Regions from separate parts of the Lacrimispora struthionigena genome, predicted to be linked through region 2. Evidence: a T-box and tRNA genes for the amino acid it is inferred to sense, from the RefSeq annotation. Region 2 holds a T-box; the other regions hold tRNA genes.
The links. A T-box is a leader RNA that pairs with one kind of tRNA and senses whether it is charged. The one in region 2 lies ahead of ACOAOT_RS10690 (valine--tRNA ligase), so its partner is inferred to be a tRNA-Val.
Positions count from the first base shown of each region.

Region 1: it encodes a tRNA-Val, which carries the amino acid that the T-box ahead of ACOAOT_RS10690 (valine--tRNA ligase) is inferred to sense. The anticodon was not compared.
Region 3: it encodes a tRNA-Val, which carries the amino acid that the T-box ahead of ACOAOT_RS10690 (valine--tRNA ligase) is inferred to sense. The anticodon was not compared.

Region 1 covers NZ_JBMBWP010000001.1:994,663-1,005,237, forward strand. Annotated here, with positions in the region: gene ACOAOT_RS04560 (NYN domain-containing protein) at 1-342, shown strand, start outside; gene ACOAOT_RS04565 (YeiH family protein) at 406-1,404, opposite strand; gene ACOAOT_RS04570 (LysR substrate-binding domain-containing protein) at 1,535-2,419, shown strand; tRNA gene ACOAOT_RS04575 (tRNA-Val) at 2,569-2,641, shown strand; tRNA gene ACOAOT_RS04580 (tRNA-Met) at 2,676-2,749, shown strand; gene ACOAOT_RS04585 (hypothetical protein) at 2,868-3,311, opposite strand; gene ACOAOT_RS04590 (diacylglycerol/lipid kinase family protein) at 3,555-4,481, shown strand; gene ispF (2-C-methyl-D-erythritol 2,4-cyclodiphosphate synthase) at 4,515-5,060, shown strand; gene cysS (cysteine--tRNA ligase) at 5,082-6,485, shown strand; gene ACOAOT_RS04605 (Mini-ribonuclease 3) at 6,470-6,928, shown strand; gene rlmB (23S rRNA (guanosine(2251)-2'-O)-methyltransferase RlmB) at 6,925-7,662, shown strand; gene ACOAOT_RS04615 (transglutaminase-like domain-containing protein) at 7,682-8,665, shown strand; gene ACOAOT_RS04620 (type II secretion system F family protein) at 8,695-9,747, shown strand; gene ACOAOT_RS04625 (hypothetical protein) at 9,757-10,080, shown strand; gene ACOAOT_RS04630 (DUF4860 domain-containing protein) at 10,091-10,575, shown strand, end outside; gene ACOAOT_RS04635 (hypothetical protein) at 10,575-10,575, shown strand, end outside.
Region 2 covers NZ_JBMBWP010000002.1:368,222-378,796, reverse strand. Annotated here, with positions in the region: gene ACOAOT_RS10705 (DUF5717 family protein) at 1-1,661, shown strand, start outside; gene ACOAOT_RS10700 (DUF5716 family protein) at 1,677-2,900, shown strand; gene ACOAOT_RS10695 (tetratricopeptide repeat protein) at 2,897-3,712, shown strand; T-box leader at 3,752-3,972, shown strand; gene ACOAOT_RS10690 (valine--tRNA ligase) at 4,034-6,673, shown strand; gene ACOAOT_RS10685 (sigma-E processing peptidase SpoIIGA) at 6,965-7,801, shown strand; gene sigE (RNA polymerase sporulation sigma factor SigE) at 7,831-8,571, shown strand; gene ACOAOT_RS10675 (RNA polymerase sigma factor) at 8,684-9,163, shown strand; gene rsiV (anti-sigma-V factor RsiV) at 9,184-10,041, shown strand; gene sigG (RNA polymerase sporulation sigma factor SigG) at 10,106-10,575, opposite strand, start outside.
Region 3 covers NZ_JBMBWP010000002.1:1,042,656-1,053,230, reverse strand. Annotated here, with positions in the region: gene ACOAOT_RS13910 (Kelch repeat-containing protein) at 1-1,313, shown strand, start outside; tRNA gene ACOAOT_RS13905 (tRNA-Val) at 1,855-1,927, opposite strand; tRNA gene ACOAOT_RS13900 (tRNA-Pro) at 2,003-2,076, opposite strand; gene ACOAOT_RS13895 (Cof-type HAD-IIB family hydrolase) at 2,204-2,989, shown strand; gene lpdA (dihydrolipoyl dehydrogenase) at 2,998-4,431, shown strand; gene ACOAOT_RS13885 (aminopeptidase P family protein) at 4,428-6,215, shown strand; gene ACOAOT_RS13880 (helix-turn-helix domain-containing protein) at 6,239-6,580, opposite strand; gene ACOAOT_RS13875 (GGDEF domain-containing protein) at 6,752-7,651, shown strand; gene ACOAOT_RS13870 (prolyl-tRNA synthetase associated domain-containing protein) at 7,712-8,305, opposite strand; gene rlmD (23S rRNA (uracil(1939)-C(5))-methyltransferase RlmD) at 8,460-9,998, shown strand; tRNA gene ACOAOT_RS13860 (tRNA-Pro) at 10,213-10,284, shown strand; gene ACOAOT_RS13855 (class I SAM-dependent methyltransferase) at 10,387-10,575, opposite strand, start outside.

The DNA of each region.
Region 1 (10,575 bases), on a different contig from region 2:
TCGGATTTTGATGTGAGAAATTACGGATACAGCTCTTTGTCCAAGTTTCTCGAAGAGATGGATAGTTTTGAACTGAGAAAGACCAGCAATGTAGTGACTGTCCGTATGAAGGACAACCGTACCAGAAAGCAGGAACTTGATGATTATGCTGTAAAACTGGTCAAAGGCAGCGGTAAGAATGGAATGGAGCTGGCAGCACTTGGGAACGGAATGCATCGTAAATTTACTGATTTTAAAGTAAAGGATTACGGTTACTCCACGTTCTCCAAGTTTGTACACAGTATTTCCCAGCTGGAAGTCCGGGAGAATAAAAACAACAGCAAATCTGTATTTATAAAATAAATGAGAAAGACTGTGGAGGAGAGGCTTGGATACTCTCCCCCCAGTCTTTTATTATTTAAATATTTACCAGATTCCTAACACAATCTGAAAGGTAAGACTGACCACTGAAATTCCCACCCAGCAGCAAAAGCCCAGGATTATCGGCTTCTTTCCGGTTTTCAATAATTTGGGGAGATTTGTATTGGTACCGATGGCGGCCATAGCGAGAATAATAAAAAATTTGCTTAGCTCCTTTATCTGTCCGGTCACGGAATGGGGTAGATGAAAAACGGTGGTAATAATGGAAGCCAATAGAAAATACAGCACGAAAAAGGGAAAAATTTTACCTAATCCCAGTTTTTCTTTGGAGTTCTTCTGCTCTTTCCCCGCCCTGTACAGCGCCAGAAACAGTGTAATGGGAATGATGGCCAGTGTCCGGGTTAATTTAACAATCGTTGCAGCCTCTAACGTATTGCTTTTGTAAATTCCATCCCAGGCAGAAGCAGCCGCAGTGACGGAAGAAGTATCATTAATGGCAGTCCCTGCAAACAGACCGAATCCTTCATTGGAAAGGCCAAGGGCTGTGCCCAGAGCCGGAAATAAAAGCGCAGCTGCAATGTTAAATAGAAAAATAACTGATATTGCCTGGGCAATCTCATTATCATCCGCATCTATGACTGGTGCTGTTGCAGCAATTGCAGAGCCGCCGCAGATAGAAGATCCGATTCCGATGAGGATTGCGCTTTTTTCAGGGACCTTCAGTTTTCGAAACAAAATATATGCTATCACCAGGGAAGTGGTGATGGTGGCAGCAATAATAGGAAGTGACTGTCTTCCTTTTTGTAATACGGTGGATAGATTCATGCCAAATCCCAGTAAAATAACTGCGTACTGAAGGATCTTTTTTGAAGTAAAGGCAATACCCGGCCTGATCTGTTCTTTTCCGGTTAAAAACGGTGCAACACCTATGCCAAGAAGTATGGCAAATACCGGCCCGCCCACAACAGGAATCAGTTTTCCCAGATACCAGGCAGGTATTGCAAGGATCAGGCACAAAAGCAGGCCTGGAACGTATTTTTTCATAAGTAAATTCCTCCTTTTTGATCTGAGGCAATTATATATAAAAATTATAATAAAATAAAATTATAAATATTTATCATATGATAAAAATATGTTATGATTAAAAAAACACCAAAAGGGAGAATAATAATAAATGCTGGATTTTCGAATGGAAACCTTTCTTGCAGTATGCAGGCATATGAATTTCACCAAAGCAGCAGGGGAACTAAGTATTACCCAGCCAGCAGTTTCCCAGCACATCAGATATTTAGAAGAAGAATATAAAGTCCGGCTGTTTGAATATACAGGAAAAAAAATAAGTCTGACAGATGGCGGAAAAACTCTTTTGTCAGCAGCCATTACCATGAGAGATGATGAACTGCATTTAAAGAAACTCATGATGCAGCAGTCGGAGAAAAAGAGGCATCTGGTATTTGGAGCAACAATGACCATCGGGGAATACAAGATGCCGGAAGCGCTTATGAGATTTTTAGAGGCATATCCGGATTCCTCTGTTCAGATGATTGTGGCGGATACCAAAGAACTTCTTAGAAAGTTGAATGAGGGGGAGATTGAATTTGCCCTTGTGGAAGGATTTTTCCAAAAAAAGGAGTATGACTTTCTGGTATATGCTTCAGAGCCGTTTGCGGCAGTCTGTGCAGGGGATTATAAATTTCATAAGGAAGTAAAGAGGGTGGAGGATCTGCTTTCAGAACGGATTTTTATCAGAGAGTCCGGTTCTGGAACCAGATATGTGTTAGAACGGTATCTGGAAGGAAAAAATCTTCTTCTCCAGGATTTCACCAACCGGGTGGAGATCAACAGTATTGGTGCCATAAAACAGATGACTGCAAAAGGAACGGGGATTACATTTTTATATGAGACGGCTGTGAAACGGGAATTGGAAGAAGGGATCTTAAGAAAGATTCATCTGGAGGATTTTGAATTGTTTCATGATTTTTCTTTTATCTGGAGAAAAGGAAGTATCTATCAAACCTACTATAAAGAGCTTTTTGACCTGTTTCATACAGAAGGATAAGTGGAGAAAACCTCGCAGGAATCAGGGTTTTACAAGACATTGTAAAAAAAGAAAAAAATTGACAAAAAAGTGTTGACAATTAATACAATTCATATTATACTAATGAAGCAGTCGGGAACGAGAGAAAATAAAAGCTCCTGACAGGCACTGGGATCTTAGCTCAGCTGGGAGAGCATCTGCCTTACAAGCAGAGGGTCACAGGTTCGAGCCCTGTAGGTCCCACTGATAAGCAAACGCTTATCAAACAATTGAATATGGCGGAATAGCTCAGTTGGCCAGAGCACACGGTTCATACCCGTGGTGTCGAGAGTTCGAATCTCCCTTCCGCTACTTAAAACACATTCTAATTTGATGTCTAAGTCGGATTAAAATGTGTTTTTTTGCTTTCCCGAATGATTTTGATAAAGCGATTGGCAAGCATCTGTGACACTGACCAATCGCACCTCTTTTAAGACCCGATAAAATTGCCTGTGTTCGCATTAAAACTATCTGGCTCTTGCACATCATAAAACTTTATCCAGTAAAAGTTATTGTAATATACAGCACCAAGCTCTTCTTTGGTTCCAAAAAATTCATCATATACAATCCAACCGCCATTTGGAGCACCTACTGGCAGCTGCGTTGCAGGATCGATGGGATTTTGGCAGACTCCGTTGTCTTGTAGATAATACCATCCGGTATCAAGCTTAACAAAACCGGCTTGAGCGTAACCGGCTTCATTAAAATAGTACCAGTATTCCCCAACTTTTTCTAGTTTGTTAGCCGGATAGGAACCGTCATCTTTCTCATACCACCACCCCTGATCGTTATTTTTCCATTCAGCTGCATAAGCAGTCATGCTGAATGCTGCGACCAATAGTGCAGCAACTAGAAATAATTGTACTTTTCTCATGGTAAATACCCCCGATAATTTTATTTGCTTGCAGTTGTCCTCAAGCTTGACTGATAAATTTATAAATATTATATAAAAAGTGTGTAAAAAATGCAATAAAAATATAATGTTTTGATAAAAAAACTCATAGATTGCAAAAATCTTTCTTTTTCGACAAGGCACCCAGACCTTTTTCCTTTTTTTTTATATTCATTTTTGATCTTTTATGTTATACTTACAAATAGCAAAAAGCGGAGGGATTCCATGTACTATTTTATTGTTAACCCGAACTCCTGTTGCGGACGGGGTAAAATTATCTGGGATAAGCTGGAACGGACTTTAAACGATTCCGGTGTGGAATATCAGGCATATTTAACTGAAAAGCCAGGGGACGCAAAGATATTTGCAAAAAATTTAACAGAAGGATGTAAAGAATCCAATGTAATCATCGCAGTTGGAGGCGATGGAACAGTCAATGAGATTCTTGATGGATATTCCATGTGCAGTTGTGTTACACTTGGTTATATTCCGGCAGGATCTGGCAATGATCTTGCAAGAAGCTTAAAACTTCCGAAGAATCCCATCCGATGTTTAAATAAGATTCTGCACCCCAAATATTATAAATTGATGGACTATGGAGTATTATCATATGGAGACAGTGAGATCTCCCATCGCCGCTTTATGGTCAGTTCCGGTATCGGTATGGACGCGGCTGTCTGTCATAATCTGTTGTATTCCAGAACGAAAGGGCTGCTTCACAGACTGAGAATTGGAAAACTGTCCTATCTGCTTGTGGGCGTCAGACAACTTATATCAGCCAGGCCCTGCAAGGGATATATCGTCCTGAACGGAGTACAAAAGATTGAGTTTAACCATGCTTATTTCATTTCCACCCATATTCATCCATATGAAGGCGGAGGATTTAAATTTGCGCCGGATGCAGATTTTGAAGACGGAAAACTGTCAGTCTGCGTGATGAATAACCGGAAGAAGAGTAAGCTGATTTGTGTACTGCTTAATTCCCTTATGGGAAAAAAATCTGTAAACAAAGGAATCCGCTTTTATTCCTGCGAAGAGATTCACATTCATATGGATCGCCCCATGGCGGTACATGTTGATGGAGAAAGCTGTTTCTGCCAGAATGATGTGGAGATCCGTTGTATCAGTAAGAAACTTCGAATGATCGTTTAAGATCTGATCTATTTATATAGGAAAGGAAAAATAATGAGAATTGGACAGGGATATGATGTTCATAAATTTGCAGAAGGCAGAGATTTGATTCTGGGAGGAGTGACCATTCCATACGAGATGGGACTTCTGGGACATTCGGACGCAGATGTGCTGACCCACGCAGTGATTGATGCTTTATTGGGAGCAGCCGGATTAGGAGATATCGGGGAACATTTTCCTGACACAGATCCTAAGTATAAAGGAGTCTCCAGTATCGAACTGTTAAAGAATGTGGCAGATCTGCTGGAAGAAAACGGATATGTTGTGGAGAATATTGATTCCACTGTGATCGCCCAAAAACCAAAGCTTTTGTCATACAGACCGCTTATGGCGAAGAATATGGCTGACGCGCTGAATCTGCCGGTTGACAAAGTGAATGTGAAAGCGACAACAGAGGAAGGACTGGGATTTACCGGAAGAGGAGAAGGGATTTCCTCACAGGCCGTTGTTCTTTTGACTTCTGTCGGAGATTACTGTTATGATGAAAAAATCATGCAAAGCGACTGTCAGGGCTGTAAAGGCTGCTGCAAACATGAATAACAGGAGAAGAAGGGAGACAGCATGAAAATATTTAATACATTATCCAGACAAAAAGAAGAATTCATACCGTTAGAGGCAGGGAAGGTGAAGATGTATGTCTGCGGTCCTACGGTATATAATCTGATCCACATCGGCAATGCACGTCCGATGATCGTATTTGATACAGTACGGAGATATTTTGAATATAAGGGCTACGATGTGAATTTTGTTTCCAACTTTACTGATGTGGATGACAAGATTATTAAAAAAGCCATTGAAGAAGGCGTTGATGCGGATACAGTATCAAAGCGATACATTGAAGAATGCAAAAAGGATATGGAAGCCATGAATGTAAAGCCGGCAACCAAAAATCCTCTTGCTACAGAAGAAATCTGCGGAATGCTTGATATGATCTCACATTTAATTGAGTCCGGCCATGCATATGCAGCCAAGGATGGCACCGTTTATTTCCGTACAAAGTCATTTGATCAGTACGGAAAACTGTCTCATAAAAACCTGGAGGATTTACAGTCCGGTTTTCGTGAACTGAAAGTAACCGGAGAAGAGGAAAAGGAAGATCCTTCTGATTTCGTACTGTGGAAACCGAAGAAAGAAGGGGAGCCTTACTGGGAGTCTCCCTGGTGCGACGGCCGTCCAGGCTGGCACATTGAGTGCTCGGTTATGTCCAAAAAATATCTGGGTGACCAGATCGATATTCATGCAGGCGGTGAGGATTTAATCTTCCCCCATCATGAGAATGAGATTGCACAGAGTGAGGCAGCTAACGGAAAAGAATTTGCAAAATACTGGATGCATAACGCATTTCTTAATATTGATAACAGAAAGATGTCAAAGTCTCTGGGCAACTTCTTTACCGTTCGTGATATCAGTGAAAAATATGATCTTCAGGTACTGCGTTTCTTTATGCTCAGTGCTCATTATAGAAGTCCTTTAAATTTCAGTGCTGATTTAATGGAGTCTTCTAAAAATGGTTTGGAGCGCATCCTGACTGCAGTTGATAAGTTAAAGGGTCTGGAAGTTACAGCTAAGACAGAAGGACTGCTTGAAAAAGAAGACAAAAATCAGGTTAATGCTCTGGTGGAGAAATATGAAGCCGCCATGGACGATGATTTTAATACGGCAGATGCCATCTCCGCAATTTTTGAACTGGTGAAAGTAAGCAACTCCACTACCGATGAGGAAAGCTCTCTGGAGTATGTTACTTTGCTGAAAAACACCATTGAAAAGCTTTGCGATATTCTGGGAATTATCACAGAAAAAGAAGAAGTGATTCTTGCGGAAGAGATTGAAGCTATGATTGCTGCAAGGCAGCAGGCAAGAAAAGACAAGGACTTTGCACTGGCTGATGAAATCAGGGGTAAACTGTTGGATCAGGGCATAGTACTGGAGGACACCAGGGAAGGTGTAAAATGGAAGAGAGTATAATATCATTGTCTGCATTTGCAGATTATTTTGCAGATACACTTCAATTAAAGAAGGTGGATATTACCAGTTATTCTCCACTTGCACTGGCCTATATCGGAGACGCGGTGTATGAACTGATTATCCGGACGAAAGTCATGAATCACGGAAGCACCCAGGTGAATAACATGCATAAGAAAAGCGCCAGACTGGTGAATGCGAAGGCTCAGGCTGACATCATCAGAAGTCTGGTGGAAGGAGAAGAACTGACTCCGGAGGAGATTGCCGTATACAAACGTGGGCGCAATGCCAAATCTGCCACAACAGCCAAACATGCGACAGTGGCAGATTACAGAACCGCAACCGGGTTTGAAGCTTTATGCGGTTATCTCTATTTAAGCGGAAAGCTGGAACGTTTGATTTGGGTGGTAAGCAGGGGGCTTAACAGAATAGGAGAACTGGAATGATAGAAGAATTTACAATAGAAGGAAGGAATGCAGTACTTGAAGCGTTCCGTTCCGGGAAGACCATTGACAAGCTGTATGTGCAGAAAGGTGTATCCGATGGCCCCATTCAATCAATCTTAAGGGAAGCCAAGAAGACAGATACCATTGTTAACTTTGTTGAAAGAGAGCGTCTGGATCAGATGTCTGAGGAAGGTCACCATCAGGGTGTGATCGCCCATGCTGCTGCTTATGAATATGCAGAAGTGGAAGATTTGTTAAAGGCAGCAGAAGAAAAGGGAGAACCGCCGTTTCTCTTCCTCCTTGACGGAATTGAAGATCCTCACAATCTGGGAGCCATTATCCGTACAGCCAACCTTGCAGGAGCCCACGGTGTTATTATACCGAAGCGGAGAGCAGTTGGTTTAACAGCTACAGTGGCAAAGACTTCAGCAGGTGCACTTAATTATACACCCGTTGCAAAAGTAACCAATTTAACCGCTGTGATGGAAGATTTAAAGAAAAAGGGAATGTGGTTCGTATGTGCGGATATGGATGGAGAAAGCATGTACCGCCTGAATTTAAAAGGACCCATTGGTCTTGTTATTGGCAGTGAGGGAAGCGGAGTGGGCAGACTGGTAAAAGAAACCTGTGATATGGTCGCTTCCATTCCGATGAAGGGAAATATTGATTCTCTCAATGCCTCAGTAGCTGCAGGAGTGCTGGCTTATGAGATTGTAAGGCAGCGTCTGGGATAACTTTTAGGAGATGATGACCATGAGAAAAAAAGGTATGGCTGCCGCCGCCGTCTGCGCAGCCCTGTTGTTTTCTTTAAACGGCTGTGCTCCGGCAAACCGGATTGCTTCTGCTGATCAGACAGCAGAAGCCACAGAATGGAGAACGGTTGTTACAATTAAAGATGAGGCAGTTCCTCTTTATTCCAAACCTGCGGGAAGCAGTGTTAAGGTTCCCCAGGCGTCAGGAACGGTTACTTACAACAGCAATTCCGTTCTATTAGATGCATCCAATACCAGCCATGGATATGTGATGGTGCAGTATACAGGTAATTCAGCTAAAATTAAGGTCCAGGTTATAAAAAGCGGAGGCGAGACTTATACCTATGATTTGAATTCCAGATCGGCGTATGAGGTATTTCCTCTGACGGAAGGAAGCGGAACCTATACCGTCCGGGTATTGGAACAGGTTTCTGGAAACCAATATGCGGTAAAATCCAATAACAGCTTAAATGTAACGCTGTCAAATGAGTATGAACCATTTTTATATCCCAACCAGTATGTGAATTTTACTGCCGGCAGCGCTGTGGTTGCAAAGGGTGCAGAAGTTGCTGCTTCTGCAGCAGATGCGCTGGGAGTTGTAAGCAATGTATATAATTACGTTGTGCAGAATTTTACATACGATACGGCACTTGCCAATTCAGTCCAGTCAGGTTACTTACCCAATGTGGATCATGTTCTGTCTGTGAAGAAGGGAATCTGTTTTGACTATGCAGCTGTCATGACAGCCATGCTTCGTTCTCAGAATATTCCAACCAAACTGGTGGTGGGATATACAGGCAGCCTTTACCACGCATGGGTGAGTGTGTACATAGAAGGACAGGGCTGGGTGGATAACATCATTTATTTTGACGGCACTCAGTGGAAGCTGATGGATCCCACCTTTGCATCATCGGGTAAAAATGATCCATCCATTAAGGATTATATTACAAACAGCTCCAATTATAAGGCGAAATATACGTATTAATGAATGGAATGAAAAGGGAGAAAGGACAGATGGCAAAAGTAGAGAAAAAACAGTATTCTGCCCGGGAACTTTCTGCATTCTGCCTTCAGATATCCATTCTTCTTCATGCAGCGATCCCTCTTGATGAGGGATTGTCTGTTATGGCGGAGGATGCGCAGCGTCAGGAAGAAAAGAAGCTGCTTTTATCCATGGCAGAGGAAGCAGAGCTGGGAAATCCATTTTCCAAAGTATTGAAAGAAACCGGCGCATTTCCGGCTTATATGGTACGGATGGCAAGGCTTGGAGAAGAGACAGGAACTCTGGATCAGATTATGGAGTCTTTAGCCGGATATTATGAAAAAGAACATATTATGAAGAAGAACATGAAGAATGCGGTTTCCTATCCGGCAATGATGATAGGGATGCTTTTGATTGTTCTGTTTGTACTGTTTACCAAGGTAATGCCTGTATTTGAAAAGGTATATAAACAGCTGGGGGCCCAGATGCCGCCGGTATCGATTGCTGCAACAAGACTGGGAGGAATATTCTGTGCCATTTCGCTGGTAATTATTCTTCTCCTTGGGATTGCAGCATTTTTTGTCTGGATTCTGGGGAGGAACGGAAGAAGATTCCTTCTTGCAGAGGGATTACTCAACTGGATTAAGCGAAGAAGTAAAATAGCAAAATCAATAGCAAACCGCCGCTTTACTGCAGTTCTTTCCCTGACCTTAAAAAGCGGACTGGACCTGGAAAAAGGTATGGAGCTTGCAGGTGAGCTGGTAGAAAATCCAGCAGTGGAAGAGAAGATTCGTCAGTGTGCCAGTCAGCTGGAAGCTGGAAGCGACTATTACAGCGCAATGAAAGATACTGGTCTTTTCAACGGGTTTTATATCCAGATGATTAAAGTGGGAACAAGAAGCGGCCGTCTGGACAGTGTAATGTCAGAGATATCAAAAAGCTATGAGGAAGAGGCAGATCTTGCCACGGAGCAGATGATTGGCCGGTTTGAACCAACTGTGATAGCAGTTCTGGCAGTTTCTGTTGGTATGATTCTTCTGTCAGTCATGCTGCCGTTAATCGGTGTACTGTCTGCCATCGGCTAGGAGGTTTCTATGAAAAAACCAAATGGTTCAGGAAAAGAGCTGCTCGGACAGCTTGTATCCCTTGGGGCGTTTTCTCTCGCCGTTGTGCTTTTTGTCTCTTCCGCTCTGACTTTTTCAAAGCGGTCAGGAGAGAGAGGCGCAGAAACTTTACGGGATGCCATACGCAGAGCATCGGTTCAGTGCTATGCCATTGAAGGAAGATATCCACCCAGTGTGGAGTATTTAGAAGAAAATTACGGCATTAAAATAGACAGAGACCGCTACGATGTATTTTACAGCGGATTCGCATCAAATTTCATGCCGGATATCACGGTTAACTTACAAAATCCATAGAGAGGTAGCCATGGCAGGAAAAGAAATACCAAAAAGCCGGTTGGGAACTATCGTTTTTCCCCTCCTTTTATTTCTCGTGTTTGTGATGTGTGCTCTGTTTCTGATCCTGATCGGCGGCAGAGTTTATGAAAACATCAATAACAGATCGGAACTGACCTATGAGAAAGATATTGCTTTCAGCTATATAGCCAATAAGGTCAGGCAGGCAGATGAAGCCGGTGCTGTATCACTGACAGATGTGGATGGCGTGCAGGTACTTACATTAAAGCAGACCATTGAAGGCACGGCGTATGTGACACAGATTTATTACCGTGACGGAAGCTTATGGGAGCTGTTTGCAGATCAGGACAGTGGATTATCCATTGGTGACGGAAATCAGATATTGGAATGCAAAGAAATCACCATGGATATGGAGGATCACCTTCTCCATTTGAAATCAGAAGGTGAAACAGGAAGCCAGCTCTTTATTTCTTTAAGAAGCAAAGGAGCTGCAGA
Region 2 (10,575 bases):
GAATTGATAATTACCTGGCTGCCATCTATGAGCGTATTTTATTAAAGGAAGTAGTGGATTTATCCATGGCAAAAGTGCTTCCTTCTATTCTGCGCTCTTACCGTGTGGAATGCAGCAATAAAAAAATGAAATATGTAATTGTCTGCTATGAAGAGATGACACAGGAAGATGCATTTCTTTTAAATGACGGAGTTGCCTATGTACCCCTGTTTTCCGAACACAGCATTCTGCTTTTCCAGGATGCCTATGGAAACCGGTACGCCAACATTCCATATAAGAAGGATCCGGTGATGGAACGGACCGAGCTGGAAGAACGGTGCTTTGAATTGTATCCAAAGCATTCCATGCTTCGGCTTCGCGTTTGTGATCAGATTCTGGCTGACGGAGCGAAAGATGCAAAAGAGGTTCAGATTCTGGAAAGCACACTGGAAGATCCCAATCTGCGGCCGTTTTACCAGAAGCTGCTGCTCTCAAGAGTCATTGAATATTATCAGAAGCAGTCAGAAACCGGGCCGGAACAGGGAGAGGGAGCCGGATACTTATTAAAGCTTGATAAAAAGGTACTTACCAGGCAGGAACGGGCCGGAGTCTGTGATACGCTGATCCGCAACAATCACATGGAAGAAGCTTATAAAATGATCCGGGATTTCGGCGCCGAAGGAATTAGTTCCAAACAGCTTCATAAGCTTTGCACGGAGATGATTCTTAAGAATCTCTTCCGTGAGGATGGGCTTTTACTCCATCTGGCATATACTGCTTTTTTAGAAGAGGAGAACGACAGTGTTCTTCTGGATTACCTGTGTGAACATTATAATGGTCTCAGCAGCCAGATGTACCGGATTCTGCTGCAGGGAGTCTCTCTTCATGTGGAAACCTATGACTTGGAAGAACGTCTGTCCGCACAGATGATGTTCAGCGGAGACACCTTAAGACTTGATAAGGTTTTTCATCTGTACCAAAGCAGAAAAGAGCCGGGTGAGAGCATTGTAAAAGCATATTTTACCATAAAGTGCACCGACTATTTTATGAATGAGAAAGAGCCGGAAGAGTGGGTATTTTCGTATCTGGAAGGGATCATACAGACGGCGGCTCAGAAAGGCCGTTTTCCAACCATCTATTTACTGGCTCTGACCAGATATTATTCTCAGCTGCCGGCCATTGATGAAGAGCAGAAAGAATTGTTAAAAAGCATGGTATCCCTTTTACTGGAAGAACGTCTGGTATTTCCATACTATAAAAAGCTGGCGAAATATATGGCCATGCCAGAGGATATCATGGATAAGGCCATGATTTCCCACTGTGCAGAGCGGGATTCTAAAATAGAACTTGAGATCCGGATTCTTCCTGATGAAGAAGAATATCACAGTGAGGATATAACCCGTATGTATCAGGGTGTTTTCGTAAAACAGAAGATACTGTTTGAAGGCGAAATCATGGAATACCGGGTAAAAGAACTGGTTGATGAGGAATGGGTATTAAAGGAAGAGGGAAGCGTCAGCTGCGAGGCAGGCGTGACACCGGAAGATTCGGACAGCAGATATGCCTGCTTAAACGAAATGAGCCTGTCTCTCAATCTGAAGGACGAGACGGGGCTTAAAAAACGGATGCAGGAGTATTTAAAGAAGAATGCTGCTGCAGAAGAAATATTTTCACTGATGTAAGATAAGGGGATGTCAATGGACGGACTGATAATAGGGCTTGATCTGTGTGATGCCTATACCCGGATATGCTGCCATGACAGAGAAAAATCATGGAGTATTCCTACGGTTATCTGTAAGAAAAAGGATGAGGAAGCCTGGTACATAGGAGAAGAAGCATACGCCTATACTCTTGTGGGTGAAGGCATCATTGTGGACAAGCTGATAAAGATGGTAAGAAAAGACGGTACTGCAACACTAGGCGGTACAAAATATGAAGGTCTTGACTTACTAAAGCTATTTTTGAAAAAGATAATGAAGCTCCCTATGGAAGAATTCTTCTGTGAGGAGATTAAAGAGCTGGTAATTACCATGCAGAAAGTGGATACAAAATTGATGGATGCGCTGATGTATTGTGCGGACTCCCTTGGAATTGAGCGGGAGAAGGTTCATATTATCAGCCATACAGAAAGCTTTGTTTACTATGTGCTGAGCCAGAAAAAAGAAGTATGGGGCAATCAGGTGGGCGTATTTGATTTGTCAGAAGACTCCTTTCACTATCATGAGCTTAAGGTTCAGAGAGGGCTTCGGAAAATGATGGTGATTGCAGAGCATGAGGCTTTGGAAGAAAGCTTTAATCTGGATATATTAGATACCCCTTCCGGCGGAAAGCTTGCAGATAAAATCTTAAGCTCCTGTGCAGACAGGCTTTTGCAAAAGAAACTCTTTTCTTCTGTATTTCTAACAGGGAAAGGGTTCGAACGCCATGACTGGGCAAAAGATTCCATGAAAGTACTCTGTTCCCGAAAAAAGGTTTATATGGAGCCGGAACTGTTTGCCAGAGGAGCTGCTTTTAAAGGTATGGATTATCTTAAGGATAACAGCGCTTATCCGTTTATCTGTATCTGTGACGGCCATCTTCATTCTACGGTATCCTTACGTGTACTTCATAAGGAACGGGAGAGTCAGCTGGTAGTTGCTGCAGCAGGGGACAACTGGTATGAGGCAAAAAGCAGTGTTGATTTAATCGTAGACAAACAGGATTATGTGGAATTTATGGTAACACCCATGGATCCCAAGCAAAAGAGGCTGGTAAAGATACCCCTGGAGGGATTCCCCAACCGCCCGGACCGGACAACCAGACTGGGAATCAGCTTTGGCTTTTTGGATGAGAGAACCATGGCGGTGGTATTAAAGGATAAGGGGTTTGGAGAATTGTTTCCTGCAACCGATACGGTGATCAGGCAGGAGGTCATGCTATGAGCCTGATTTTGTGCCGGCAGGAACCGGTAAAACGGCCTTTTTATTTTGAATATCTGGGAGTACGTATTTTTTCCTCCCAGGAACTTTGTTATGTGATTTATAATCACCCCCTTCTTGTACTGGATGGCTTTGTGGATGAGAGCCTGCTGGAGTTTATCCGGGAAGATTTGGATATGGGTTTTTTTGCAGCGAAGCTGGAAAAATGGCAGAAGAGCGGAGAAGAGGAAGACGAGCTTCTGGCGATGATCCTTCACGAATGTGATTATTACACCGCGGTGGAAGTGGGACGGTTTCGTCAGCAGCTGGCTGCATTTCGAAGATTACCCCAGTCTGAACTGTTAAAGCAAAAGGCGGATTTCCTGTTTCAGAAGAATCAATACGGCAAGGCGGTTTCTATCTATATCAGAATCCTTGATATGGCAAGAGCGGAACGGGGCAGTGACAGTTTTACCGCAAAAGTCTATCATAACTTAGGTGCTGCCTATGCCCGGCTGTTTCTGATGGATAAAGCATGCAGAGCCTATGAAAAATCATATGACCTGGTTAACAATGAGGAAGTATTAAAAAAGATCTGCCACTTAAGCCAGTGGAACCCGTCTGTGACGCCGGGAGAACGTTTTTTGTCTTTGATGACGGAAGAATTAAAGGAAGTATGCAAAGATGAGCGGGCGGTGGCAAACGAAAACGCAGGGAAGGCAAAAAGCCTGCTTGAGCTGGAAAACTTATTCCAGAAAGATCCCATCAAGCGTTTTCAGGGAGCAGGAGATCTGGTTTCCAAGTGGAAGAAGGAATACCGTAATATTATGTCTTGACAAAACGGCAAAAAACTTCTATCATATACTAGATAACAGGAAAAGGTATTGATGAAGAGGAGTACGCACATAACCCTGAAAGAGAGAACCGTTCACTGGCTGAAAGACGGTTAAGGTAGTGTTTGCGGAAGGTAGCTTCGGAACTGGAAAGCTGAATGATTAATATACAGTAGGCTTTCACGCGTGGCCCCGTTAAAGGCCGTAAAGATATGGCAGAATCTGCCATAATAAAGGTGGTACCGCGTTTATACGCCCTTTGTGTCTTCGGATGCAGAGGGCTTTTTGTTTTCCCAAATAACGAGCTGACAAAAGGAGTAGATTATGAAAGAGTTGGAAAAAACCTATGATCCGTCAGGGATTGAAGGCAAACTTTATCAGAAATGGCTGGACAAAAAGTATTTTCATGCCAAACCAAATAAGGATAAGAAACCATTTACCATTGTGATGCCCCCACCCAATATTACCGGTCATCTTCATATGGGACATGCCCTTGATAATACCATGCAGGATATTCTGATCCGCTATAAGAGAATGCAGGGTTTTGAGGCCTTATGGCAGCCGGGAACGGATCATGCAGCCATTGCCACAGAAGTAAAAGTAATTGAAAGCTTAAGAGCCCAGGGTATTGAGAAAGCAGATCTGGGACGGGATGGCTTTTTGGAAAAATGCTGGGACTGGAGAAAAGATTACGGAAGCAGAATCATTAACCAGCTTCACAAGATGGGATCTTCCGCTGACTGGGACAGAGAGCGTTTTACCATGGATGAGGGTTGTTCCGAGGCAGTACAGGAAGTATTCATTCGGTTGCACAAAAAAGGTTTTATCTATAAGGGTTCCAGAATTGTAAACTGGTGTCCTGTGTGTCAGACTTCTATTTCTGATGCAGAGGTAGAGCATGAAGACCAGAATGGCTTTTTCTGGCATATAAACTACCCCATTGCCGGTGAAGAAGGCAGATTTGTGGAAATTGCAACCACCAGACCGGAAACCCTCTTAGGCGATACGGCAGTAGCAGTCAATCCCGATGATGAGCGTTATCAGGACATTATTGGTAAGATGTTAATACTTCCCCTGACTGGAAGAGAGATTCCAGTGATTGCAGATTCCTATGTTGACAAAGAATTTGGTACCGGATGCGTTAAGATCACTCCGGCTCATGACCCTAACGATTTTGAAGTGGGAAGAAGACATCAGCTGCCTGAACTGACAATTATGAACGATGATGCTACCATATGTCTTGCAGGAAGCAAGTATAACGGTATGGAACGTTATGAAGCCAGAAAGGCAATTGTAAAGGACTTGGAAGAACTGGGACTTTTGGTTAAGGTAGTTCCCCATGCCCATGCAGTTGGTACCCATGACCGCTGTAAGACTACAGTAGAGCCAATGGTAAAACAGCAGTGGTTCGTGAAGATGGAAGAGATGGCGAAACCGGCAATCGAAGCATTGAAAACCGGCAAGCTGAAATTCGTTCCGGAACGTTTTGATAAGATCTACCTTCACTGGCTGGAAAATATCCGGGACTGGTGTATTTCCAGACAGCTTTGGTGGGGTCACAGAATTCCGGCTTTTTATTGTGATGAGTGTCATGAGATTATTGTTTCCAAGGATTCACCAGATGTATGTCCAAAGTGCGGAGGCACTCACTTTACCCAGGATGAAGATACCCTTGATACCTGGTTTTCCTCAGCCCTCTGGCCATTCTCAACCCTTGGCTGGCCGGACAATACAGAGGATTTAAAATATTTCTATCCTACCAGCGTTCTTGTAACCGGCTATGATATTATTTTCTTCTGGGTAATCCGTATGGTATTCTCCGGAATTGAGCAGACAGGGGAGCTTCCGTTCCACACCGTACTGATTCATGGACTGGTAAGAGATTCCGAGGGTAGAAAAATGAGTAAATCCCTGGGAAATGGGATTGATCCTCTGGAGGTTATCGATAAATACGGCGCAGACGCTCTTAGAATGACACTGATTACCGGAAACGCTCCTGGAAATGATATGCGTTTTTACTGGGAGCGGGTAGAGGCAAGCAGAAACTTTGCCAATAAAGTATGGAACGCTTCCCGTTTTATCATGATGAATATTGAAAAGGCTCCTGATGCAAAGGCAGAACTTTCTGAGCTTACCATGGCGGATAAATGGATCTTGTCAAAAGCCAATACTCTTGCCAGGGATGTGACAGAAAATCTGGATAAATATGAGCTTGGAATTGCTCTTTCCAAAGTTTATGATTTTATCTGGGAAGAATTCTGTGACTGGTATATCGAGATGGTGAAACCAAGGCTGTGGAATGAAGAAGACACCACAAAGAATGCTGCTGTATGGACCTTAAAAACGGTTTTAATTAACTCCTTAAAACTTCTTCACCCCTATATGCCGTTCTTAACGGAGGAGATTTTCTGTAATCTTCAGGAGGAAGAAGAGTCGATCATGATCTCAAACTGGCCGGAATACAGGGAAGAATATGCATTTGAAGCGGAAGAGCTGGCGGTAGAAACCATTAAGGAAGCAGTAAGAGGTATCCGAAATGTCAGAACCTCCATGAATGTTCCTCCCAGCAAGAAGGCAAAGGTATATGTAGTTTCTGAGAACCAGGAAATACTTGATATCTTTGAACACAGCAAAGTTTTCTTTGCGACCCTTGGTTATGCTGGCGAGGTGTTCATACAAAAGGACAAGTCAGGAATCGACGAGGATGCGGTTTCTGCAGTGATCCATCAGGCTGTCATCTATATGCCATTTGCAGAACTGGTTGATATTGAAAAAGAAATTGACCGTCTGAAAAAGGAAGAAGAACGTCTGGAAAAGGAACTGACCCGTGTGCGTGCCATGTTAAGCAACGAAAAATTCGTAAGCAAGGCGCCTGAGGCCAAAATCGAAGAAGAAAAAGCAAAACTTGAGAAATATGCTCAGATGATGGAACAGGTGAAGGAACGTCTTTCCCAGCTCTCTTAAAGCTTTTAAAAAATCGACAATATAATTTTGTATGAAAAAACAGTCGAACACGGAACTGAATCGTGTCCGGCTGTTTTTTTGCTGTCCGGGATTGGTTTAGAATCATTCTCAGCCCTGCCGATCATTTCCAAATAAGTGAGGGTAAGACAAAAATATCAGATTGGGACTGTAAAATACTGTCGGGAAGTGACACAGGGGGTTGGAAAAAGACGATGAAAAAGTGGAATTTTTTCCGTGGTTTTGACAAATTCTGAATGGATAACTGGCTATAATGTTCCTACAGGGCGGGAGGTGAACGTAGCAACGGAACTTAACCTGTACATAGATGTATTGTTCTTTATTAATTTTACCATGGATTTTCTGGTATTGTCTATCGTAAGACGCGCAATGAAGTACCGTCTGATCCGATGGAGGCTGATTCTGGGGGCAGTTTTGGGAGCAGCGTGGGCCGTGTTTGCCGCTGCTTTTCCATATTTGCCTGTTTTGCTTGAGATGGCAGTTACTTATCTGGGAGTCAGTACCCTGATGGTAATGACGGCTTTCGACTTAAAGAGACCCAAAGATATCGGAAAAGGATTAATAGCCCTTTATCTGGCTGCTGTGGCTGTAGGAGGAATTATGGAGTTCCTATATCAGCATACGATGGCTGGCTATTATATAGAACAGATTCTTAGAGGAAATACAGGCAAGGCCATACCTTTTTACCAGTTGATTTTTTTGGGAGCCGGATCCTATTTTGGAATCCGGGTCATGCTTCGATGGCTGCCGGGGTTGTGGAAAGCAAAGAGTAATTTTTATGAAGTCACCATGCATTACAGAGGAAAGGAAAAGAAGGTGACTGCTCTTCTTGATACAGGAAACCGCCTTTATGAGCCGGTAAGCCGCCGCCCAGCCCATGTTGTGACCTATGAAGCCGTCCGGGAACTCTGTGAAAGCGTTTCAGAAGTGGTCTATATTCCATTTGGAAGCGTTGGGAAATCAAACGGAGTCATGCCCGGTATTTTTTTAGACGAGATGGAAGTACGTCAGGGAGATGATGTGAGAATAATTGAAAAGCCACTGATTGCTGTCTGCAAAAAGGCCCTGTCCTCAAGCGGAGAATATCAGATGCTGCTGCACGATGAGTGATTGTTTGATGTAAAGGAGAGAGTGTCGATATGATTATAAAAGTGTCTGTACCAAATCGTTTTCAGTTTAAAGCAATTCCTACATTTAGAACATTGATGATGCCGTCTCAGGGGGAAATCCATTACATTGGTGGTGCGGATATCCTGCCAGCGCCCCTGGACAATGAGAGAGAAGCCCAGATTATTGCACTTCTTGGAGGAGACGACGATCAGAAAGCGAAATCAGAATTGATTGAACACAATCTCCGCCTGGTGGTATATATAGCTAAAAAATTTGATAATACAAGTGTTGGTGTGGAAGATTTAATTTCCATTGGTACCATTGGATTGATTAAAGCAATTAATACCTTTAATCCGACTAAAAATATAAAGCTGGCTACTTATGCTTCCCGTTGCATTGAAAATGAAATACTCATGTATTTGAGAAGAAATAATAAGACAAAAATGGAAGTATCCATTGATGAGCCATTGAATGTGGATTGGGATGGAAATGAGCTCCTTTTGTCCGATATTCTTGGCACAGATGAGGATGTAATATATAAAGATTTAGAAACAGAGGTGGAAAGAAACCTTCTTAACTCAGCAATCAGCCGTTTAAGCCCCAGAGAACGCAAAATCGTGGAACTGCGGTTTGGTCTATCTGATGAGGACGGGGAAGAGATGACCCAGAAGGAAGTGGCGGATTTACTTGGCATTTCCCAATCTTACATATCAAGACTTGAGAAAAAGATTATGAAGCGTCTGAAAAAAGAAATTGTGCGATTTGAATAAATGTGGTTAAAATAAGGAAAGACTCAAAAAGGGTCTTTCTTTTTTTTACAAACCTGAAACTTTTACTGCTTATGATTCGTCTAATAAACAGAAGACGAAAAAGGAGGAAGAGATGAAACAAAAGATTGAAGAACAGGCAGAGAGTCTGCTTCTTAACAATTATGAGAAATATTACAGGCTGGCATACAGCTATGCAAAAAATGAATCCGATGCTTTGGACATTGTCCAGGAAAGCGCTTATAAAGTGCTGAAAGATATTAAAAAGTTAAAAGACCAAAGCCTCCTTTCCACCTGGATTTACAGGATTGTAATCAATACTTCCATTGATTTTTTAAGAAAGCGGAACAATGAAACGGTAAGTATTTATGATTTGGAAATTCCTCATGAGGATCAGTATCAGGATGATGATCCCAAAGAGATGATTGCGTTTCTAAATGAAGAGGAACGAACCATTGTCATATTAAAATTTTTTGAAGACTTAAAACTGGAAGAGATCGCAGATGCACTTAATATGAATGTCAATACGGTAAAAACCAGGTTGTATCGTGCGCTGAAAAAGATCCGGGTTACTCTGGAAACAGAACACGTCTGATTAAGAAAGGGGCTGTAAATTTGGAAGGCAAAGACAGACTGAATGAATTAAAAGAAGAATATTTTAGTATACCAGTGCCCGATGCGGCATACGACCGCATGAAACAGGGAATGAAAAAGGCAAAAGAAGAAAAGAGAAGGAGAATCATTATGAGATCATTGAAAAGAACAGGAGTTGCGGCTGCGGCAGTATTACTTACCATTGGAGTCATGGCTAATTTAAGCTCTGTGACAGCCAGCGCCATGGAGGATATCCCTGTTTTGGGCGCAATCGCAAAAGTTGTGACATTCAGAACCTTTGAAGATGAAAAAGGTAATTACGATGCAAAAATAGATATTCCAAAGGTATCAATGGGAAACAATGACAGCGGTCAGGTGAACCGTTCCATTGAAGATTATGCAAACCAGCTGATTAAAGAATATGAAAAGCAGGTGACAGCTGATCTGGCAGGAGACGGGCATTATTCCGTTACCTCTTCCTATGAAGTAATAGCGGATAATGAAACGTATTTATCCCTTCGGATCAATACTACTGTTGTTATGGCAAGTGGTGCAGAGTCTGTTAAAATATTTAACATTGATAAAAAAACAGGAAAAGAAATCTCACTTAAGGATTTACTGGCTGAGAGACATGGTTATCAGGATGCCATAACGGAAAGTATTAAAACACAAATGAAAGATCAGATGGCAAAGGATGATTCACTGACCTACTTTGATAAGGAAAAAGACGGAGATGGATTTGACCGGATTACAGGAGAAGAGAATTTTTATTTTAATAAAAACGGAGAACTGGTCATTGTTTTTGACGAGTATGAAGTAGCTCCCGGATATATGGGTTCTGTGGAATTTACCATACCGAAATCTACAGTTGAATTTTAACTATGTAAGCTAAGCCTGCCTTTTAAAAAGGTGGGCTTATGCCATGTGAGTCACACATAAAGCTTTATGAAAGATAATTCTTCATGGTTTTAAGAGCGTTTTTTTCCAGACGGCTGACCTGAGCCTGACTGATATGGATCTCTTCCGCAACTTCCGTCTGGGTCTTGCCTTCAAAGAAACGCATATCAATAATATGCCGTTCCCGTTCCGGAAGTCTTCTCATGGCCTCGTTTAAAGAGATGTCCTCCACCCAGTTTTCTTCCAGGTTTTTCTTATCACTGATCTGATCCATGACAAACAGAGGATCTCCCCCATCCGAGTAAACCGGTTCATACAAACTTACCGGACTTTGAATTGCATCAAGTGCATAGGTAATATCTTCCTTGCTTACCCCTATTTCATCTGCAATTTCCATAAGTGTGGGTTCTTTTAAGTTCTTTTTCATCAGGTTTTCTTTGGCGTAGATCGCTTTATAAGCAGTATCACGCAGGGAACGGCTGACACGGATGGAGTTATTATCCCGAAGATAACGCC
Region 3 (10,575 bases), 670 kb from region 2:
AGGTATATGATCCAACAACTAATAAATGGACAAGATTAGCACCTATGTCTGAAGCCCGAAAAAATTTTCAAACAGAGGTAATTGACGGGAAGTTATATGCAATGGGTGGAGGTAATGGTAATGGCAGCAATTCAGCAGAGGTATATAATCCAACAACTAATAAATGGACAAGATTAGCTAATATGTCTGAATACAGAGCTTTATTTCAAACAGAAGTAATTAATGGAAAGATATATGCAATTGGTGGAATTAGAATCAATTATGGTATATCTTCAGCAGAGGTATATGATCCAACAACTAATAAATGGACGACATTAGCACCTATGGTTGCAGGACGGGGTTATTTACAATCAGAGGTAATTGATGGGAAAATATATGCAATTGGTGGAAATAGTGGCAGGGGAAATTTATCTTCAGCAGAGGTATATGATCCAACAACTAATGCATGGACGGCGTTAGCACCTATGGCTGCAGAACGGAGTTATTTCCAATCAGAAGAAATAAATGGAAAAATTTACGCTATTGGTGGTTTAAATTCATCTTCAATGGAAGGCTATACTGTAACTATTAGTTCGGATAACCAATTAAAGGCTACCGGTGGAGATTCCAAAGTAAACTTAGTTTGGGACGCAATAACCGACGCGACAAGTTATACCGTTAAGCGATCCACAACTGCCGGAGGTCCATATACAACCATTGCAACCGATATAACAGAAACTTCATATACAGATACTGATGTCACAAATGGAACTACATACTATTATATTATAACTGCAATCGTCGATGGCAGGGAAAGTGGTAATTCTAATGAAGCCTCGGCTACTCCAGAGGCATCTCAAACACCTCCTGCATCCGACTCTAAATTAAAAGTGGTATTAGAGGTATCCGAAGCACTCCGATTAAGTGTAGATGATGACTTAAATATTAATACACAGATGGCCTGGACTTCTTCAGAACCAACGGTTGCCACAGTAAATGAAAAGGGAATCGTTACAGCTCTGGCCCCTGGTAATACTATTATAACAGTTAAGAGTGCGGACGGCTCCTACACGGACTACATAAACGTATTAGTTGTAGAGAACGCAGACGATTACAGACTTGCAATTGATTTAAAAGTTGGAGAGACAGCTAGACTAACAGCAGATGATTTTACTAACACAGCAAATATCACTTGGGCTCCTATGGATTCATCAATAGCCAATGTAACTACAAAAGGAAAAGTCACAGCACTGAGCAAAGGATTGGTTTTAATCAGTGCAAAAGATACAGACGGTAATATAATTGGCCGTGTATATGTAAGAGTAAGAGAATAGTTAATATAAGGCGGGTATCCGGTATTCCGGACCCGCCTTATATTATCGCTTTTTATAGTATTGCTCGTACCAGCATGGCTGCCTAAAATACTGAGGGATACTTTCTGTACTGGGTATTCTGTAAAACCCACAACAGCTATTATCAGAGTTACACTCCTGTTCCACTGGACAAAGTAGGGACACTTATTTAAGACTGGTTCAAACTCACATTTTGCTTTCATTTATGATCACATCCTGGAGATAATCATAAGAACGTTTGTTCGAAATGTCAAGCGAATCCACATATTACCAAGTTAATTAGGCTTTTTAGGACTCTGAGAGATTCTACATTACAAAAGGCGGAAATCCAAATACATGGATCCGCCTTTAATGTAGTGAATTATATCATTTCCATAATGTGATTTCGTGTGATATTTCGTGTGATATCGTGTTGTATTTATGGGTATATCCGTGCTTTATTAGGTAGTTTACTGTAAGGTTTAAAACACAAAAACCCCAGTAAACACAAGGAATCCTTGTATTTACCAGGGTTCATATTTAATGGAGACAACAGGATTCGAACCTGCGACCCTTTACACGTCAAGCAAATGCTCTCCCAGCTGAGCTATGTCTCCATACATTTATCGGTAAACCAAAAGCACCGGTTTCCTATCTAATGGGAAATCCGGTACTAATATTGCAATCGTCAATCGGAGTAACAGGATTTGAACCTGCGACCTCTCGGCCCCCAGCCGAGCGCGCTACCAAGCTACGCCATACTCCGTTTCCTGACACTCAGACATTATAGCAGAAAATTTCCAATTGGTAAAGTATATTTGTTGAAATATTTCAAAATTTAATATATGATGGAATAGACAAGACTAATCAGGAAGAAAAAAAGGTGAAAATAGATGAAACCAATCGTAAGCTTTGATATAGATATGACGCTGCTTGATCATAAAGACTGGTCGATTCCGGCAAGTGCGATGGAGACAATCGAAAAACTGAGGGAGAATTATACCATAGTGGTGGCAACTGGAAGAGACATGGATTCCATATTCAGTACTGCAATAAGGGATCAGATTCGGCCGGATGCAATTATTCACCTCAATGGAACCAAGGTCACTGTGGGAGAGACCGTAATTTATGAACATTTCTTTGATAAAAATCTTTTAAAGCAGATTCTGGCCTATGCAAAGACCACACCATACAGTGTTGGCACCACGGTAGGGGAATATGACTATTATGTAAACCCGGAGACAGTTGCAGAGCATGACAGGAAGCTATGGGGAGAATGCAGAAGAAATTTTGCAGATGCCGATAAGCTGGTACATCTTGATGTAAGAACCATGGCTTATATCGGAGACGAAGCTGGTGCAAGAACCATGGAAGAGGAGTTCCCGGAAATCCACGTTCATATGTTTGCGGACAAGAAAGGGGCAGATGTAGTAGAGCGAAAGGCATCTAAGGCGGTAGGGCTTGCAAGACTTTGCGACTTTTATAAGATTCCTCTTTCCCAGACGATTGCATTTGGGGACAGCATGAATGATTATGATATTGTGAAGGCTGCAGGAATCGGAATTGCAATGGGCAATGCCATGGATGAGCTGAAGCGGGCAGCAGATTATATTACAGATGCCATCGATCAGGATGGAATTAAGAATGCCTGCCTTCATTTTGGACTGATCCGGCAGTAGGAGGTTTCATGGCAATACATTATGACATCATTATCATTGGAGGAGGGCCGGGCGGTTATACTGCCGCGTTAAAGGCTGCTTCTTTGGGGTTAAAGACGGCCATTGTGGAAAAAGAAAAGCTTGGAGGAACCTGTGTGAATAAAGGTTGCATTCCAACAAAATCCCTTCTCCATGCCGCCAGCAAATTTAAAGAGCTTCAAAACTGCGATGAATTTGGTGTATCTACGGATTTTATTTCCTTTGATTTTAAGAAGATGCAGCATTACAAAAAAAACTCGGTGAAATCATACCGAAGAGGCATTTCAGATTTGATTGAAGCTGAGAATATTACAGTCATCACCGGTACGGCTGTGATACGTAGAAATAAAACGGTGGAAGTGAGTGGTCCGGAAGGAAAAGATTTTTATTCTGCAGATCATCTCATAATAGCCACAGGAGCAAAATGTGCCATACCCGATATCCCGGGAGTGGATTTGCCGGGAGTGTTAACCAGTGAGAGGCTGCTTGCTTCAGATACCTGGAATTATGACCGCCTTCTCGTGATTGGGGGAGGTGTGATCGGAGTGGAGTTTGCCACCATTTTCAGCGCGCTTTGTTCCAATGTAACAATTCTTGAACAGAAAGACCATCTATTGGGACCCATGGATTTAGAAGTGTCACAGGCACTGGAAGAAGAGCTGAAGCAGAGAGGAATTACGGTTCACTGCCTGGCAAATGTTAAGGAAATTAAAGAAGAGGAAGAACACGGACTTGCCTGTGTCTTTGAAATGAACGGGCAGGAACAGACCATTCGTACCAGCCAGATATTGATAGCAGCAGGGCGGATTCCCTGCATTGACGAACTTCTGGGAGAAGATGTAAGCTTAGAGGTGGAGAATGGCCGTTTAAAAGTAAATTCAGAATTTCAGACCAGTGAGCCCGGAATTTATGCCATCGGAGATGTGGCATCAGATATTTTGCTGGCTCACGTTGCTGCTGCACAGGGAACTTATGTAGTGGAAAAGATCGCAGGGATCGAACATACCATCCGCCTTAGCGTTGTACCAAACGGAATGTTTGTGAAACTTCCGGTGGTTCCCAGCTGCATTTATACAGAGCCTGAGATCGCATCGGTGGGAATTACCAGAGAATTGGCCATTGCAAACAATATGAATGTGCGATGTGGCCGTTATTCCATGCGTTCCAATGGAAAATCCATTATTACCAGCAGGCAGAACGGATTTATTCATCTGGTATTTGAGGAATACTCCGGAACTCTGGTGGGAGCCCAGATTGTCTGTCCCAGAGCAACGGATATGATTAGTGAGATGGCAACCGCAATTGCAAACGGGTTAACGGCCAAACAGCTCCGGCTGGCCATGCGCGCCCACCCCACATATAGCGAGGGCATTACGGAGGCAATAGAAAATTATTTTGAAACCAAAGGAGAAGCAAAGCAATGATAAGTGAAAGACTGCAACAGTTAAGAGACTTAATGGCAGAGCGCCATATGGACGCTTATATGATTCCAACCTCTGATTTTCATGAATCAGAATACGTAGGTGAATATTTTAAAGCCAGAGAATTTATGACAGGCTTTACCGGTTCCGCAGGAACTGCTGTAATCACAAAAGATGAAGCAGGTCTGTGGACAGACGGCAGATATTTTGTTCAGGCAGGAAAGCAGCTTTCCGGCACTGGTGTAGAACTGAGAAAGATGGGTAATCCGGGAGTACCTGAAATTCTGGAATATTTAGAAGCAGTTCTGCCAGAAGGCGGAAAGCTGGGCTTTGACGGACGGGTTGTAAATTGCCGTCAGGGACTGGATTTTGAAGAAAAGCTGGCAGATAAACATGTGACGCTGGCATATGAAGAGGATCTTGTGGATCAGATCTGGAAGCATCGTCCCCAATTGTCAAAAGAGCCGGTCTGGATTCTTGACGAAAAGTTTGCCGGTAAATCAGCAGCTGAAAAAATCAGTGATTTAAGAGAAGAAATGAAAAAAGAAAAAGCAACCGCTCATATTCTCACCTCACTGGATGATATTGTATGGCTTTTGAATATCAGGGGAAATGACGTAAGCTGCAATCCGGTTGTTCTTTCCTATGCAATGGTGACAATGGAGCGTTTCTACCTGTTTATAAATGAAGAAACCTTAAATGACCAGGTAAAGGCATATTTAAAAGTTCTTTCCGTAACGGTGCGTCCTTATAATGACATCTATGCTTCTGTCAGCCAGTTAAGAGATCAGAGAATTCTCCTTGAGACAGGCAGAACCAATTACGCCATTGTAAAAGGAATTGATTCTTCCAACCGGATCATTGATCGTATGAATCCTTCTGTACTGGCGAAGGCAATTAAAAACCCTGTTGAAGTGGAAAATATGAAAAAGGGTCATATAAAAGACGGAACAGCCATGGTGAAATTTATTTACTGGCTGAAGCAGAATGTTGGTAAGCAGGAAATCACCGAGATCAGTGCTCAGGAATACTTAGATAAGCTTCGTTCTGAGCAGGAAGGTAATTTAGGAATCAGCTTTGACACCATCTCAGCTTATGGATCCAATGCCGCCATGTGTCATTATAAGGCAACCTCAGAAAGCAATGCTGCCATTGAACCAAGAGGACTTTACCTGGTGGATTCCGGCGGTCAGTACTATGAGGGAACCACTGACGTAACAAGAACCATAGCGGTAGGCCCCCTTACCGATGGGGAACGGGAGCATTTTACCCTTACAGTCATCAGCATGCTCCGTCTGGCAGCTGTAAAGTTCCTGTATGGTTGCAGAGGTCTGACACTTGACTATGTTGCCAGAGAACCATTCTGGAGCCGTGGAATCAACTTTGACCACGGTACAGGGCATGGAGTTGGATATCTTCTCAATGTTCATGAGCGTCCCAATGGTTTCCGCTGGCGTATGGTTGCCGAGCGTCAGGACAACTGCGTTCTGGAAGAAGGTATGATTACTTCTGATGAACCTGGAGTTTATATCGAGGGAAGCCACGGAGTAAGAACCGAAAACATGATTGTATGTAAAAAAGCAGAATTGAATGAATACGGTCAGTTTATGGAATTTGAACCTCTGACTATGGTACCAATTGACTTAGAGGCGCTAGATACGTCACTGATGACAGAACGGGATAAAACACTTTTAAATGATTATCATAAAAAAGTTTATAATGCGGTAGCCCCTCATCTGACAGAGGAAGAAGCTATCTGGCTGAAAGAGCAGACCAGAGCAATATAAAAAACAGGCAGGACCTTAGTGATTTAAGGTTCTGCCTGTTTTTCTCTGTCCGTCTTCGCCCTGAGCCGCAGTAAAATTGGAAAAACCGCTTCCAGATCTTCGAGGCTTAATTCATTTAAAATTGCGGCGGCCTCCCTGTAAAGAGTCTGCTCTTTTTTTTCTGTATTAAAAAACTCAATGGGAGTAAGTTCAAGATAATCACAGATTTCGAAAAACTGTTTCATGGATGGCATAGAACGTCCTGAAGAAATACCTTGAATATAGCTTTTATTCTTCCCCAGATCTAAGCTCATCTGATATTCCGAAATATTTTTCTTCAGGCGGAGTTCTGTGATTCGGTTCCTGACAAATTGTTCATTCAACATTATCACCTCTTGGTTTATCATAAAGGATATTTTAACCAGACATTACGTATTATATGCGTAATAATGCTCCAAAAACAAGTTGCATATACGGGTAAAAAGCGTTATCATGTATGATATACATATAGAAAAGACGGGTAATAAAGGATTCCGTGAGGTACAGGGGGAAGTATCATGACAGGAAATTCAGAAAGACAATTAGAAAGTGAGAGTAAGGGAATCATACAGGAGTCTTTCCGCTTCAGCCAGGCAGAGCAGCTGTACGGAAACATGAGTTTTTTTACTGACACTGTATTGTTCGAGTATTCCTATCCAGAGAAGCGGCTGTATCTTTCAGCTAATGCAAAAGGCCAAATTAATTTACAGGCATTTGAGCGCTTTTTTATTAAGCACAGAGATAATGCACCCAATGAAGGGGAGATGCGGTCCTTCGAATTCAGTATGTCAAAGAAAGGGGAACCATTTCACTGGTGCTGCTGTAATTTAACCGCTATCTGGGAAGACAAAAAGACGGCTCCGCTTAAGATGATCGGCAAGCTTCAGGATATCAGCGGATCAAAAGCGCGAGAAGAGCAACTGCTTTTAAAGTCTTTAAAAGACGGATTGACAGGAGTTTACAACAAATCAGCTTTCGAATACCGGGTCGATGAGCTGTTAAAAGGCGACTCAGAAAGCTGGCTGTGCATGATTGACATTGATAATTTCAAAGAAATTAACGATTCCTACGGCCACCCCACAGGAGACCGCATTCTTATGAAAGTCGGCGGAATGCTCTGTGATCTTTTCCCGGAGCCGGATCTGGTAGGCCGGGTCGGCGGCGATGAATTCGTAGTATTTACTTCCGAACCCGATGTGTACAAGCGGGCGGAAAAGCTGTTAAAGCGGGCAAAGAAATCGGTACCGGAAGGGGAAGGACGCCTTTCCGTCAGCATCGGAATCGTTTCCAGTACTGGGAAGAAGGAAGAGAACTACCAGAGGCTTTTTTCACAGGCGGACCGTGCCATGTATTATGCCAAGCAGGCAGGCAAGAACCGGATTGCCTCTTATCATGACAATATCTGGCAGGTAAAGTAAGATATATTAAGATAAATAAAGATCAGGCAGGAGATAGTAATCCTGCCCTTTTTTAGTTTTTCAATGCGTTGTAGAATCCGGTTCATCAGGAAGATCCACCAGAATATAATTGTGGTTTATGGCAGGAAGTATCCGGTCAATTAAGTCGGCTGTTTTCATTTTCAGGCTGCTGGTATTGATGCAGGGATGGCATCCGAAGAACTCAAAGGAGAGCACATCTTTGTCAATAAGGAGCTGAACTTTGTTGTCTTTATCATTCATGAGTCCAAGAACAGAAACAGAGCCAGGTGTGATATCAAGAAACTGAATCATAAACTCCGGATCAGCGAATGAAAGCCTGGAAGAGCCGATTTGTTTAGAAAGGCAGGCAGTACGGAATTTCTTTTTTCCTGGCAGCAGGAGCAAATAAAATTCCGTTTTTTTTGCATTGCAGAGAAATAAGTTTTTGCAGATATCAATGTTTAACAGGGTATCGACTTCTCGGCAGGCATCAATGGTGGGAAGCGGTTGGTGGTCAAGACGTTGATAAGGGATTTCAAGCCGGTCTAAGAGATCATAGGTGCGAGTCTCCTTTTCCAATCGGTCCAAAGAATATGCGGGACGTCCATTATAAAGTGTTTTATCTATATAGAAGCTGTTGTCTGCATCAGTCATTTGTCAATTCTTCCTTTTCTCTTTTTGAATTATTATAAACGCCGATGGCAAAAATGCAATAGTTTTTCAATAAACAACGGAATTCGGTGGTTTTATGGGGAAGAATATACTATAATAGCTTTTGATAACAGAGAAGAAAAGGCGGATTAATGAAATGATAGATAATCGTTTGAAGAAAGAAAAGTTTCGTATAGAAGGTAAAAAGCCTGCGGCAAAAACCGAGAAGAAAGAGTTTGCAAGTGATAATAAGGGGAGAGTGGGGACACAAGGAGGAAAAGCCATAAGCGGGAAGAAACCAAGAGTGGAGACTCGGAGTGAGAAGATGTATAACCGGAAGGGAGAGAATGGGAAGGGGCAGAATGGAAAAGTGCAGAATGAAAAAACATTTTCCAGAACCCAACAAAGTGATAAGAGACAAGATGGAAAGACTCGAAATGATAAAACTCGGAATGATAAGACTCAAAATGATAAGATAAGAAATGATGAGAGACCAGGTAATAAATTCCACAAAGAACGTGGCCAGGGAAATTCGTCTCAGTGTCCTGTTTATAGAAGATGTGGAAGCTGTCAGCTCCTTCATCTGCCTTATAAGAAACAGCTGGAGCAGAAACAAAAAGATCTTGAAACGCTATTAAAGCCCTTCTGCCGTCTGGAATCTATGATTGGGATGAGTGATCCTTATCATTATCGCAATAAGGTACATGCCGTATTTGACCATGACAGAAAGGGAAATCCTATTTCTGGTGTTTATGAAGCCAATTCTCATATTGTTGTTCCTGTGGAAAGCTGCCTCATTGAGGATCAGAAATCAGATGAGATTATCGGAACTATCAGGGGAATGCTCAAATCCTTTAAAATCCGTACTTACGATGAGGATACAGGATATGGTCTGCTGCGCCATGTTTTGATCCGCCGGGGTTTTACGACTGGTGAGATTATGGTTGTGCTTGTAACAGCTTCCCCGGTATTTCCATCAAAAAACAATTTTATTAAGGCACTGAGAGAACGCCATCCGGAAATTACCACAGTGATACAAAATTTAAACAACAGGGGAACCAGCATGGTGCTTGGAGATAAGGAGAATGTACTCTATGGCAAGGGCTATATAGAAGATGTTCTCTGCGAATGCCGTTTCCGCATATCCTCCAAATCCTTTTATCAGGTAAATCCAGTGCAGACAGAGGTTCTTTATAAGAAGGCCATTGAAGCGGCGGGGCTGACTGGAAAAGAAAGAATTATTGATGCTTATTGTGGAATCGGTACAATCGGAATTGTTGCCAGCAGCCATGTAAAAGAAGTGATTGGCGTGGAATTGAATAAAGATGCAGTACGTGATGCAATTGAAAATGCAAAATTGAATCATATAAAGAATGCAAGCTTTTATTGTAATGATGCAGGAAAATTCATGGTCAATATGGCAGAATCCGGAGAGCATGTGGACGTGGTGTTTATGGATCCCCCAAGAAGCGGAAGCACTGAGGAGTTTATTGACGCTGTATCTAAAATGCGGCCGGATAAAGTGGTGTATGTGTCTTGCGGGCCGGAGACACTGGCTCGGGATTTGGAGTATTTTAAGAAAAAGGGTTATGAGGCGAAGAAGGCGTGGGGAGTGGATATGTTTCCCTGGACAAACCATGTTGAAGCGGTGATAATGATGACGTATTGTGGTTTGGACAAGAAAAGAAGGGGTTAGACCACAAGATATAGTGGTTTTTGGCTCTTCCACGGATGACATAGGGGAGTTAAAGGTATAATCCTTATAGATTGCTATTAAAAGAGGAAAAAAGACTAGGGTATAACTTAGATGGGAGTGTGAGTTGTCCGGTAATCGCCCCCCCATGAAAAAGAAGAAGTTTTAGAAAAGAAGAAAATAGAAAACTGCATAGATAAAGTGGTTTCTGGCATATGGGGATATAGTTCAGTTGGGGGAGCGCTTGAATGGCTTCAAGAGGTTGTGGGTTCGAGTCCCATTATCTCCATTAAATTATAAGCCGCAGGCATGAAAGTGATGCTACGGCTCAATCTTGTAACAAGTCAAAATTTCTATAGTTGATGGAATAGGTTTTTGGTATAAGGTGTACTCATTTCCTAATCGCAAGGCAATAATTGACGTTATCGAAAGCAGTCATCCTATGCAATGAATTTGCCTTATTATAAGTCTCAAAGTATCCCTTCGTCATTTCCTGTGGAGTTAAGTGTTCATATATCAGAAAATCATGGGCGGAAAGTAAGAATTCCATATCACAATGGGAATAGCTTGCCAACATTTT